Regions from separate parts of the Lysinibacillus sp. Ag94 genome, predicted to be linked through region 1. Evidence: riboswitches for the same ligand, from Rfam matches in the RefSeq annotation. Region 1 holds a riboswitch; each other region holds the start of a gene.
What was found. Region 1 has a riboswitch for thiamine pyrophosphate ahead of MY533_RS11325 (ABC transporter substrate-binding protein). Riboswitches for the same ligand answer to the same signal wherever they lie in the genome.
Positions count from the first base shown of each region.

Region 2: linked by a shared signal. The riboswitch ahead of thiT (energy-coupled thiamine transporter ThiT) and the one ahead of MY533_RS11325 (ABC transporter substrate-binding protein) in region 1 are both predicted to bind thiamine pyrophosphate.
Region 3: linked by a shared signal. The riboswitch ahead of tenI (thiazole tautomerase TenI) and the one ahead of MY533_RS11325 (ABC transporter substrate-binding protein) in region 1 are both predicted to bind thiamine pyrophosphate.
Region 4: linked by a shared signal. The riboswitch ahead of thiC (phosphomethylpyrimidine synthase ThiC) and the one ahead of MY533_RS11325 (ABC transporter substrate-binding protein) in region 1 are both predicted to bind thiamine pyrophosphate.

Region 1 covers NZ_CP096780.1:2,453,060-2,456,422, forward strand. The annotation lists gene MY533_RS11315 (ABC transporter permease) at 1-494, opposite strand, end outside; gene MY533_RS11320 (thiamine-binding protein) at 494-784, opposite strand; gene MY533_RS11325 (ABC transporter substrate-binding protein) at 786-1,781, opposite strand; TPP riboswitch at 1,933-2,042, opposite strand; gene parC (DNA topoisomerase IV subunit A) at 2,453-3,363, opposite strand, start outside.
Region 2 covers NZ_CP096780.1:4,016,651-4,020,013, reverse strand. The annotation lists gene MY533_RS18980 (SbcC/MukB-like Walker B domain-containing protein) at 1-1,038, shown strand, start outside; gene MY533_RS18975 (magnetosome magnetite crystal formation protein family) at 1,252-1,587, opposite strand; TPP riboswitch at 1,710-1,818, shown strand; gene thiT (energy-coupled thiamine transporter ThiT) at 1,947-2,507, shown strand; gene MY533_RS18965 (hypothetical protein) at 2,747-3,361, shown strand.
Region 3 covers NZ_CP096780.1:2,020,233-2,023,595, reverse strand. The annotation lists gene MY533_RS09210 (TetR/AcrR family transcriptional regulator) at 1-238, opposite strand, end outside; TPP riboswitch at 1,203-1,310, shown strand; gene tenI (thiazole tautomerase TenI) at 1,310-2,029, shown strand; gene thiO (glycine oxidase ThiO) at 2,030-3,160, shown strand; gene thiS (sulfur carrier protein ThiS) at 3,178-3,363, shown strand, end outside.
Region 4 covers NZ_CP096780.1:181,488-184,850, forward strand. The annotation lists gene MY533_RS00845 (S-layer protein) at 1-218, opposite strand, end outside; partial or broken gene MY533_RS00850 (AEC family transporter) at 609-1,537, shown strand; TPP riboswitch at 1,836-1,950, shown strand; gene thiC (phosphomethylpyrimidine synthase ThiC) at 2,082-3,363, shown strand, end outside.

The DNA of each region.
Region 1 (3,363 bases):
TTCCAAAAGGTTTGTGATTTCGTTGCCCCAATCATTTCAAAATAATGCTTCAGCTCAGGTGAAGTTTGACGGAAGCCATCCATTGCGGAAATAACAATGGGGAAAAAGCACACAAGACAAATAATAATGAGCTTTGGCAATAAACCAAAGCCAAACCAAATGATTAAGAGTGGTGCTAGAACGAGCACTGGGACATTTTGTGACATAATAAGAATAGGATAAAATAGCTCCCGCACAAGCGTAAAACGATGTAATAGCACAGCAACCGTTAGCCCACACATTATTCCAATGGCAAGGCCTAGAAGTGCCAATTGAACAGTCGCTATAGCATGTGGCACAAACGTCTCATACGATTGAAAGCCTTCTTTCAAAATGGCACTTGGTGTGGGCAATAGCCAATGTGGCACATCTGCAAAACGGACAATAAGTTCCCATATGAATAAGAGGAAGGCGATAAAAATTATCGTCCTTCCTTGTTTGAAAGCCTGCCTCATTACTTGTATTTCTCCGTTAGTGTATTCATTGTAATACCGGATGGCTGATATAAAATTTTCACTTGCGTAATGACATTAATAGCGCCAAGCTCGATCATCTTGTCATTCATTTTTTCAATGATTTGTAGTAAAGTCGTTAGCTCACCTTCCATTGTCGTTTCTAATGGATGAACTTCATATTTCACCCCTGATGCGTCGATAACCGCAATCGCTGCATCGACAAACGGGATCACATCCTCATATTTTTCAGTTTTCGGGATAATTTGTACACTTATTAATGAGTTTGCCATGTTACTTTGTCTCCTTTTTCGGTAAAAAGTCGTTTGTAAATGCTTGTTTTGCGTTAAATTCGCCCTCTAAAACTTTATTGTCCGCCATCCATTTCGCGTAATTTTCCCAGACAGCTAGCTTTTGCTCGCCCCATTGTGCTGCGTCGTCTTGATACTTATCTGCTAGCCATTCCTGACTTTTATGCACAAGGTTCTTATCTAAATCAGGTACCGCTTCTAGTAAAATATCAGCCGCCTCACTAGGGTGATTTATTGCATAGTCATAGCCCTTTGCTGCAGCAGCGACAAATGCTTTTACCGTCTCAGGATCATCCTTAATCATTTTTTCATTTGTAGCAAGTACAGGTGTGTAGTAATCTAACTGATCACTATAATCTGTTAAATATAGCATGTTGAGTTTTTCGCCACGCAGTTCTGCTTCAATACCTGTCCATGCATAATAAATCCACGCAAAATCAATATCTTTTTTCATCATTGTGAAGAAATCTATATCGCCTGCATTGACAATATCTAATTTATTAATATCTGCATTTTTTGTTTGCATTAGTGATTGCAGTACTGCCTTTTCAAGTGGTGCCCCCCAGCCACCGTAAGTTTTACCTTCAAAATCCTTCGGTGACGTAATGCCTTTTGATGCAATGGATGCGAAGCCAGAAGTATTATGTTGAATAATCGCCGCGATCGATACTAAAGGTACATCTTGCACACGTGCCTGTGTAATCCCTTCCTGATAACTTACGCCAAACTGAGCCTTGCCAGACGCCACAAGCTGATCTGCTCCCGCCTCGCCGGGTAATATTATATCTACATCTAAACCCTGTTCCTTAAAGAAGCCAAGTTTTTCCGCTACATATAAACCGGTATGATTTGTGTTCGGTGTCCAATCTAGAACAACCGATACTTTTGTTAATCCTTTAGCATCCTTTTTAGCCTCTTTTTCGCTACAGCCCACTAATGTGAAAAGTGCAGCCATTAGGACCAATAACCATTTTTTCATGCTTAATCCTCCAAGTAAGTAGTGTGAAATGTTCATGAATGAATGTCTTTACCAGAAGAAAGCGTTCACGGTCTGTGTATACAACAAAAATCTGAAAACAAAAAACGCCTAGGATTCCTCCCAGACGTTTTACTATCAATATCAAAAATTTTCTTTTTGAATAGATGTTCCCTACGCTGGTACGAGCCAAATCAGGTTCAAAGGGTCAGTGTCTATCGGACACAATCTCAGCTGGCAACACCAGCCCCCCTACATTCTTTCCCATATGAACTTTTCGTGATTATTATACCCATATCTATCCGGAAATGACAAGGCTCTATTTGCGTAAAAGCGCTGCTAATATAATTTTATAAAGCTCTATGCCTTCCTTCAATTCCTTTTGTTGAATAACGCCATGTTCTTTTCTTTGTAAAAATCACCTTTGGGAGAGCTTTTATATTGACGATGGAAACAAATTACATAAAATTTCTTACTAATGATGAAAAATAGCAAAGAAAAAGATCTAGCATTCTAAACGTCGCAATTAAATGAGCATCGACCAAACCAGATTTCAACCGACTTTTCTATTATATAAAGCGCATCATACAATGCTCCATATATATCCGAGCTCAATGGTTTCAATTAGGTAAAAAAAGCCCAGCTCTCACAAGGAACTGGGCTAGAAAACTAATTTATTTCTCTTCTTTTTTGATCGTGAAGACATGTGAAATGGCACCGTCAGTAGCAATGTCTACTTTAAAGGAACCGTTGGAGTGGCGATCTGCTCGAGTTAATGCTTGTACGTCAAGAATCTCTTGCACACCCTTTTCCGTCTCGATTGTTAGCTGTTCCTCATCTGCAACCTTTACTACAGCCACGATACGATGTGGGTTCGCCTTTAATTCTGTTAACACTTTTAAGCCGCGTTTTGCACGACTCGTCATCTCTACCTCGGCAACATTCATTTTTTTCACCGCACCGCGATGTGTCACAATCGCAACATATGCAGTAGCATTTGGCGGTAAAACATTGATGCCAACTAAGGCTTCGCCGTCTTTCAGCGTAATCCCTTTCACACCGCCTGTTTTAACACCCGTTACTGGCAATTCCTCTATTGGGAAACGAATTGCATAGGCAGTATCTGTCGTTAACATTAATTCTGCTTCGTCTGTCACGATGTCTGCAAAAATCATTTCATCGCCTGACTTAACATTCATCGTTTTGATCGGCTTCGAATAACGTGTAACAGCATAATCAGCTAAAGGTGAGCGTTTAATTTGTCCATCCTTCGTAGCTGTTAAAATATACGTATTTGCCTGTTCGAAAGTCTCAAAACCGTATACAGCAATAATAGATTCATCTTCCCCAGTCGGTACAATACTTGAAATATGCTGACCAAGATCCTTCCAGCGAATATCAGGTAGTTCATGGACAGGCTGATAAATATAATTGCCTCGATTTGTGAATAACAGTAGATGATGCTGTGTATTTAAATTTGCTTCATATAATAAATAATCGGAATCCTTCATTGCAAAATCCTGACCATTCGAAGCTGCATGTGAACGTGTAGATGTACGCTTAATATAGCCATCCTTTGTGACCG
Region 2 (3,363 bases), 1.6 Mb from region 1:
TCACAAAAGCTTGCATTACAAACTGCGTGGAATAATAGCCAGCAAAATTTGCAATCTGCCAAGGAAGCCGCACATAATGCTAGAATGACCGCAGAAATAGCGAAACAGGCTTTTCAGGAATTAAAGCTGAAAATGGATGAAAAACGCGAGCAATTTTCAGTGAGTATGAAGGAAGCAGGGTTTGAAAGCTATGATGAATTTGCTGCTGGGAAGCGGAGCGCGTTGCAAATAGAAGCTTTACGGAAATCTTGCCATGAATATGCACTACAAATCCACACATTACAAGTACAAATTACTGAGGGGGAGAAGCATCTTAAAGGGCAAGAGAAGCAAGATTTAACGACCATGGAAGAAAAGTTAGAGATGCTTCGTGTCACATATGAGGAAGCTTTTAAAGTATTGCAACAAATGGAAGGATTTGCAAAGGCTTGTGCAAACTTTATCAAAAAGGTTGAGGAGACCGAACAGGAGATTCATTTACTTGAGAAAGAAGCGGGGCGAGTAAAGGAGCTCTATGCAATGTTAAATGGACAGAATGTGAAAAAGCTGTCTTTTGAGCGTTATATTCAAATCAATTATTTAGATAAAATTACAGAGGCGGCAAATGTTCGACTTTATCATTTATCCAACGGTCAATTTGAGCTACGACGTTCAGATCGTTTAGAAAAGCATGCCAAGCAAAGTGGGCTGGGACTCGATGTGTATGATGCTTATACAGATCAATTACGAGATGTCAAAACATTATCAGGGGGAGAAAAGTTTAATGCGTCTTTAAGTCTTGCCCTTGGGATGGCAGATGTCATTCAAAGCTTTCAAGGTAATATCCGTATTGAAACGATGTTTATTGATGAGGGCTTCGGTTCTCTCGATGAAGAAGCATTAAATAAGGCGATTGATACGCTTATTGACTTACAAGATTCCGGACGTATGATTGGCGTCATTTCTCACGTTGCGGAGTTAAAAGCTACAATGCCTGCTGTGTTGCATGTTGAAAAAGCAATGAACGGTCATAGTCAAACATATTTTGAAGTAAAATAACAAAGAGGCGTATCTCCGTTTGTTGGAAATACGCCTTGTTGTTATTTTTTTTTAGTTACGTTAGGATTTGTTCCTTTTTTTGCAGCGATTACTTTTTTGACAATGGGGATGACGATAGGTGCTAATTTTACAGCGGTTTTAACAACTTTAGATACTTTCACAAAATAACAGCTCCTTAAGTACTATGTGTTCAAGGAGAGGTTAAGATGAAACTTATCGGACCACCCGAACAGCTTGAATAATATTCCAAATAACGACTCCTAATGAAACGAGAATATAAATTGCGAATGAAACAAACCAAATGATAAGAAAATTATTACTATCTGAATTTAGATCAAAATTAGTGTTGAATGATAAAGTTGAGAAAATAAAGACTGCAAAGAAAATTATACCGAATGCGACTGGGATTAAATGTGATATTAGTGCTCGAATAGAGTGCCTCTTTACGTCGCTATCTTTTGTCACAAAGTAAACGACTAATGGCACAATAAAGGGTGCAAATAAAATACTGAGATAACTAAAGGCAGATAATATTTTTTGGTTCTCCATAGTAGTACCTCCTTTTTTAATATTTACGCATGAAAAACGTTAAAGTTTCAAAAAAAATGTGGAAGAGGTTGTAATCATAACAGTGTTTGCGTACAATGAGGTTGTTCAATCAAATTAAGATGTACGACCACAAGGGGAGCTGATGATGTCAGCTGAGACTGGGCACGTAATGCCTTGACTCTTCGAACCTGTAAGTTAACACTTGCGTAGGGATTGTGGATAGAAACCGACACTTTTACGATGTGAGGCTCTGTCCTGGCATCGTTTTTTATCTTTTTAATGTCGGATAGGGACATATTTGCCAACTGATTTCTATTCCTGCTCTTGTATCCTACATCGGAACAAAGGAGAGAATATTTATGGACAATAAAAAACTGTTAATGCTTGTGGAGATTGCAATATTCGCAGCGATTGGCCTTGTGCTCGATCAGGTTTCCTTTAAAGTATGGGCACAAGGCGGCTCTGTTAGTCTAGTGATGGTACCAATAATTTTAATAGCATTCCGCTGGGGCCTTATTCCAGGCATGACAACCGGTTTACTCATTGGTGTAATGCAAACAATGTTTGGTGCTACAATTGTGCATTGGCTACAAGGAATACTTGATTATGGTGTTGCCTTTACAGTAGTTGGCTTAGCGGCCGTTGTACGTCGACCGGTGCTTGAGGCTGCAAAAAATTTAAACAAAAAGAAAATGGCGCTTTATATTATTTCAGGAACTGTATTAGCAGGTTTTTTACGCTATGCAGCACATACCATTGGTGGCGCTGTATTTTTCGCAGAGTATGCAGGCGATCAAAATGCGTGGATTTATTCAATCATCTATAATGGAACATATATGCTACCAGCAACAATTTTAACAGCAATTGCCGGTGTTCTGCTATTTACGGCAGCACCTCAATTAATGCAACGAAAATCATAATGATTAAGCCCTTCACATGAGTGAAGGGTTTTTGTTTTGGCTGTTTTCGAAAAGATTGTTGCTATTCAACGAACGGGCAGGTTAGTTCAATAGTGTTGGTTAACTTGTGTTCAACTACAATAAGAAATTCATATTAAAACATCGGAATTGTGGTTAATTTAAGAACTATTGGAATATAAACCTATTTTGTGTAAACTTAAACATAAGAGGTGAATTCATAAAATGGAGGAATGTAAATAATGCAACCCATACTTTTATTTCGATCTGTCGGAGGATTCGCAAGTGTTATATCTGGTTTATTCTTAGGAATCGGACATTTGATTAACCTATTAGGGGAAGCAGATAATGGAACTGTTTTTGGGCAAAGCTTAGTTTTATTTGGTCACTTAGGTCTTAGCTTTGCTTTTATAGGATTATTTGAAGCGCAGGGTAAAAAAAATGGGCTGTTGGGTAATCTAGGAATGTTGTTGGGTCTGATTGGTACTACTTGTGTAACAGCAGTTGTATTTGTAGAAATAGCAGGTGTTTCTGGGGTGAATGTAAAGCCTATTTTTGATGAAGGCGTTTCAGGCATTATATATTCAGTTGGACCATTGTTTTTCGTTTTAGGTATGATTCTATTTGGAATTTCAGTGATGAAAGAAGGCATTCTTCCTCGTATGGGTGGATTGTGCTTAATAGTAGGAACACTCGTTTTTGCTTTGGCTACTTTGATACCAAATGCCGAAGGAATCATCACTGTCATTGGAGGAGCAATTACAGGTATAGGATTTGTATTGCTAGGAGGATATTTACTTTCGGCTAATGGTAAAAGAGAACTAAACAATCAAACAAAAATGAGCGCGATTGTTTAATA
Region 3 (3,363 bases), 430 kb from region 1:
CATCAGATGGCACAAAATATTGAATGTCTTTCTGGTCATCATATTTTAAAACTTCGATAAAAACATGATTAATATTATTGAAATAGCTATACAATGCACCTCTGGATATTCCAGCTTTGTCCATAATATCTTGCATAGTTGTGTGAACAAAACCTTTCTCGATAAACACCTTCTTAGCCGCTTCTATCAGTTCTTTCTCTCGTTCTTTTTTATATTCTTCACTAACTTTTGGAGCCATAAGCCACCTCCTTAATGAGTGACAAAATGCACCTAAAAAACTATACACTATTGTCGTTTATATGTCAGATTATACCGACACTAGTGTATAGTTTCAACCTTTTATATTCATAACATGGGCGATGTCTTAAAAAATTCATATTCTACTATATACGAATGTGATGAGTCAGCATTTAAGAAAGCAATCCGACTAAGTATTTCACAAGTAGAGGAAAAGAAAATAGAACTTGGTATTCAACAATTAGCAGCTTGTATAATCGAAATGTATAAGAAAACTAAAGATTATCCAATATCATTTAAGCCTTATCTTAAAAGAGCGGATAGAATAGACTGACACTCTTATTATTTAGAGAAATATCCCGTAGATGTTAGATATAATAACTACTACGGGGTGTTTATACTACTTTCAATTAAGTTCGTGGCAACCATGACTTTTTCCATCTGAATGAAAATGAATTAGAAATATTAATATTTGGGACTGCTAGAAATCTATATAGTTGCCAAGTATTCGTTATATCTTTTATTAATTCTCTCCGAACAGATAAACCTATTTCAGCTAATCTGTATAATTTCAAAGCATTTTAAACAATCCTGTTTTTTATTTTGCTCAATTAAGAATTCTAACAGTAGAAACATATACTGTTCATTGAATTCATCTAGCTCTAGCAACTTTTGTAAGCAATTATATTTCAAAAGAGAATTAACAAAATTTGTACTTACAACATACTCTTCAAGCGCATGCAATACTCTTTGCTTTAAGCGGAGTCTTATTTGAATAGCCCATGAATATTCTTCCCCCATAGCAATTTAGTTATTGCTGAATTGACGTCTCATATTGATTCTCCCATTCTGTAAATTCATTTTTCCCCCAGCCAAATAAATGGAACCCCTAGTAATCTATTCATAATGATTGACATCTTCATGAATAGTGCTAATATTGGAAATAAATTAAATAAAATAAATAACTTATCCGCTAGGGGTGCCTTTGTAAAGGCTGAGATTGAAGTGTAACTTCGGGACTCTATGAACCTGACCTGGTTAATGCCAGCGTAGGGAAGTGGTATACGGAAATTTGTCCTTTTCATCTCCAGCCACTTTCTTTACCAAAAAGAAAGTGGCTTTTTTGCATCCTACATTTGAAAGGCGGGTAAGTCTTAAAGAGGTGACCCCCATTACTCTATTATCAAAAGCGATTCATCTCATTTCTAATGGAAAAATGCCAATGGAACAACTAAGTGAAATTTTAGCAGACATCCATCCATATGCCGACGCTATCCATTTGCGTGAAAAACAAATGACGGCAAAAGAATTATATGAAGCAGTCAACCTGCTTTCCCGAGTTGGCGTTCCGTTATCCAAAATAATCATTAATGACCGGGTAGACGTTGCCGTTATTACAGGTGTGGAAGGAGTCCAACTAGCCTATCATAGTTTGAATGCATCTATGATTAAAGCCAACTTTCCTCAATTGACGGTTGGCTGTTCCATTCACTCGGTCGAAGAAGGAAAAAAGGTTCAACGCTTGGGAGCCGACTATGTGATATATGGTCATATTTTTTCTACCCAATCAAAGCCAGGATTGGAACCAAGGGGTTTAGAGGAATTAAAAAAGCTTACTGGTTCACTAGATATTCCTGTTATTGCAATCGGCGGTATTGCTCCTGAAAATACTAAACAGGTAATAAACAGCGGGGCCGACGGTATTGCTGTGATGTCAGGCGTTTTAAACGCCGATGATCCTCTATCTGCAATAAAAAGCTATCAAAAAGAAGTTAAAATGGAGATGTGTTGAGTGAAAAATACATTTGATGTTGCCATTATCGGGGGAGGAATTAATGGCTCTTCCATTGCCTATCAACTTTCTAAACTAGGAAAAAAAGTCGTCATTCTTGAAAAAGGAACTTTGGCCAATGAAGCCTCCAGTGCAGCAGCAGGTATGCTGGCAGCACAGGCGGAAATGGAACACGACGGTCCATTTTTCCAGTTGGCATTAAAAAGCCAGGCGATGTTCCCCTCCATCACTAACGAATTACTGACATATACGGGGATCGATATCGAATTTGTGAATAAAGGCATGTTAAAAATTGCAGAAACGGAAGAATTAGCTACAGCGTTAAAAAGTCAGGTATTGTTCCAGCAGAACTGGGATTCCGGCATCCAATGGCTCGATGCAACACAAGTAAGAGAAATGGAACCTGCATTAGCACCAACTGTTGCCGGTGCTATGTTCCTTCCAAATGACGGCCATGTGCAGCCTGCAAAATTATCACTTGCCTTCGCAAAAGCTGCAGAGCATTTTGGTACAGAAATCCGCGAAAATACAGAGGTTCTTTCTTTTATCTATGAAAACGGCGTTGTCAAAGGAGTATACACATCAGCGGGAGCCTTCTATTGTGAACAGGTCGTTGTCGCTACCGGCGCCTGGGCTGCCGATTTAATGAAAAATACGGGAATCAACTTGACCGTTTATCCTGTGAAAGGAGAATGTTTTTCTGTAAAGCCGAATAAGCCGATCGTTCACAGGTCGATTTTTTCAGATAAACGCTGTTATTTTGTTCCTAAGCGAAATGGCGAAATTTACATTGGGGCCACAGTCGTGGAAAATACGTTTGATAAACAAGTAACGGCTGGAGGAATTGCTACCTTGATTGAGCAAGCCGTGAAGCTGATTCCCCAGCTGAAAGATGCCCCGTGGGAACGGGTGTGGGCAGGAATTAGGCCGCAGACAGCTGATGGGATTCCCTATATTGGCGAGCATCCTACTATTAGGGGGCTATTTGTAGCTGCCGGACACTATCGAAACGGAATTCTATTAAGCCCGCTTACTGGCAAACTCACAGCCCAGTTGCTTACAGGTCAAGTGGAAGATGAACAGTTTCTTTCTGCGTTTCGCATTGATCGATCTCAAATATCAGTTAGTTAGGAGGACAAATCTTGGAAGTGATACTAAATGGAGAAAATTTGAAGTTGTCAGAGGAAATTGTGTACGTTTCGGACCTGCTCGAATATTACAAACTGCTAGATAAAGTAGTTGTAATTGAGGTAAATGGAGAGATCCTGAACAAAGTTGATCATCAGGAAACCCTGCTCTCTGACCGAGACCGCATTGAAATTGTACATTTTGTT
Region 4 (3,363 bases), 2.3 Mb from region 1:
ATTTTAAATTGGCCATTGGATGTAAGTACTTTCTCTTTAGTGACGTTGTTAATGGTAACAGTTTGCCCCTTTGTTTTGGCTGCAGCTACCTGCCCATTCATTTGAATTGAGTGGTTTAAAGCTGAATTATTTGAAGCGGCATCTGCAGTGGACATTGGCGATACAAGGGTTGCTGTAATAGCAGTTGCCATAAAAGTCGTTAATACTTTATTCTTCATTTTAGTCTCTCCGATCATTGTATTTAATGGATAATATATCATATATTTCTTTGTTTTAGTACATAAAGGGTATATTTTACCATTTATTATACGTAAATGAAATGTAGTCCCTTTTCTTTATCGTTCGTTTTTAAAAATCCTTAATTATTTTAGAAAATTGAAAGTGAAGTGCCAGGTTTTTTTGTACGAAATTGGGTAGTTGGGTGCGGAAATCACGCTCATTTCAAGGGCTATAACGTTCTAAAAGATAACTTTTACCATCTTGTTAAAGATACTGTATTAGATTAGTGTATTTAGGAAAAATGCCTTGATATGAGTGGTGAGTTAGCTTTAAAGTACATTGACCAAGCATAAAAACAGCACTACTATGGGAGAGGGAAGGGGGACAAGCTGATGTATCTCGGTATGATTTTTTTAAAATTGTGGCTCCAATTTTAGTGCTTCTAGTGCTTGGTGCAGTTTTACAAAAGAAATTTCGCTTTAATTTAAAGGCGTTATCTCAACTTATTACATATTGCTTCATGCCAGCAGCAGTTTTTGTGAATATATATGAAACGAGTATAGAGCTGTCTGTGCTTGGGGAAGTTGCGTTATTTATTCTACTTTTTATCGGAAGCCAAATGGTGCTTAGTCATTTTCTTGCAAAGGGACTAGGCTTAGTAAAAACAGAGGCTGCGGTGTTTAAAAATAGTGTTGTCCTAATTAATTCGGGTAACTATGGAATTCCAGTTGCACAAATGATTTTTGTGACTCAGCCGATTGGCGTAGCGATTCAGGTCATTCTCGTTATATTTCAAAATATGACGACCTATACTTACGGCTTGTACAATTTAATTTCTTCAACAAAATCGGGCATGTCTATTGTAAAAGACTTCCTCAAAATGCCCATTATTCATGCACTTATTATTGGTGTTGCAATGAATTATTTTACGATCACTATTCCACAGTTTGTAAGAATTCCGATAGACCATGTGGCGGATGGCTTTATCGCCGTAGCATTAATAACTTTAGGGGCACAACTATCGCAACTTGAAATCAAATCCATGTTCAATAAGATAGTATTCATTAGCTGTTTTACACGACTAGTCATAGGGCCAGCCGTGGCATTGCTAATCATTTTTGCGCTTGGTCTTGATGGTGTCGTGGCACAATCACTTTTTATAGCTAGTTCGTTCCCGACATCGCGAAATAGTTCTAGTCTTGCATTAGAATATGACGTAGAATCGGCAACTGCTGCACAAACAGTTTTATTTTCAACGATTGTGAGCTGTATTACAGTGACGATCGTGATTTATGTAGCGGAACTGCTGTTTACCTAACAGTTGGGTGCCATATAAAAAGATAGGGTGGAAAGCTTTTCAGGAGTTAGGAGCTTTTTTTCTGAATTAAAAGCTAGTGATTTATATTTGTTAAAACAAGATATAAGTTGATTGGAGTGGAGGCTGGGCGACTCCTTGGGGATTAGCGTCACAGATGAGACCCTGCAGCGAAGCGAAGCGGCGGCAACAAAGCGCCCAGCCGGAACGGAAATCAACCACACGTTATGATGATAAGCAAAAAAAACAAATGAAGCTTCCATCTCTTAACAATATCTGCTACACTAGCATCAAACTTAATAGCATTAACTAGGGGAGTCTGATGAGTCAGGCTGAGAGGGAAACGCATAGAGGTTTCTTGACCCTTTGGACCTGATCTGGCTCATACCAGCGTGGGAAAGTTAACCATTATTGCACTCAATGTATTTGCAATAACTATACCTTTACATTCTTAGCCGGATCCAAAATTTTTTGGATTCGGCTTTTGTCTTTATTGGGGTGAGCTAGATTCGGTCCTTGTAAAAATATAAAAGGGAGCGAAGTAGTTATGACAACAGTTAGCGACAAGAATATTACAATTATGTCTAGTTTTGAAGGAAGTAAAAAAGTTTATGTAGAAGGTTCTCGACCAGATATTTTAGTGCCAATGCGTGAAATTGCTCTAAGTCCAACGACAGGAAGCTTTGGGGAGGAGGAAAATGCACCAGTACGTGTTTATGATACGAGCGGCCCGTACACTGATCCTGCGTATAAGGTGGATATTACGAAAGGATTGCCAGCTTTACGTAGTGCATGGATCAAAGAACGAGGTGACGTTGAAGAATACGAAGGTCGTACTATCAAGCCAGAAGATAACGGATTCCGCAAAGCTGATGATCCACGAATGAATGAAAATGTTTTTCCGAATTTATCAAGAAAGCCTTTACGTGCGAAAAAAGGTAGAAATGTAACACAGCTTCACTATGCACGAAAGGGAATTATTACTCCAGAAATGGAATTTGTAGCGATCCGTGAAAATATGGACCCTGAATTTGTGCGCTCAGAGATCGCGGCAGGGCGTGCTATTTTGCCTTCTAATATTAATCACCCTGAGGCTGAGCCAATGATTATCGGACGTAACTTCCACGTGAAAATTAACGCCAACATTGGAAATTCCGCGGTGTCATCTTCTATTGCGGAAGAGGTAGAAAAAATGACGTGGGCTACACGCTGGGGTGCTGATAACATTATGGATTTATCTACTGGTAAGCATATTCATACGACACGTGAATGGATTATTCGTAACGCCGCGGTGCCAGTGGGAACGGTGCCGATTTACCAAGCGCTAGAAAAAGTAAATGGAGTGGCAGAGGATTTAACGTGGGAGGTGTATCGTGACACGTTAATCGAACAGGCTGAGCAAGGTGTTGATTACTTCACGATTCATGCAGGGGTATTGTTACGCTATGTGCCATTAACGGCTAATCGTGTAACAGGCATAGTGTCTCGAGGAGGCTCGATTATGGCGCAGTGGTGTTTATATCACCATCAAGAGAGCTTCTTATATACTCATTTTGAAGAAATCTGCGAAATTATGAAAACCTATGATGTTGCCTTCTCTTTAGGTGATGGTTTACGTCCTGGTTCTATTGCAGATGCGAATGATGAGGCTCAATTTGCGGAGCTAGAAACACTAGGGGAATTAACGAAAATTGCCTGGGAGCATGATGTACAGGTGATGGTAGAAGGACCAGGGCATGTTCCAATGCATCTTATTAAAGAAAATATGGATAAACAGTTAGAGGTGTGTAAGGAAGCTCCTTTCTATACTTTAGGACCGTTGACAACAG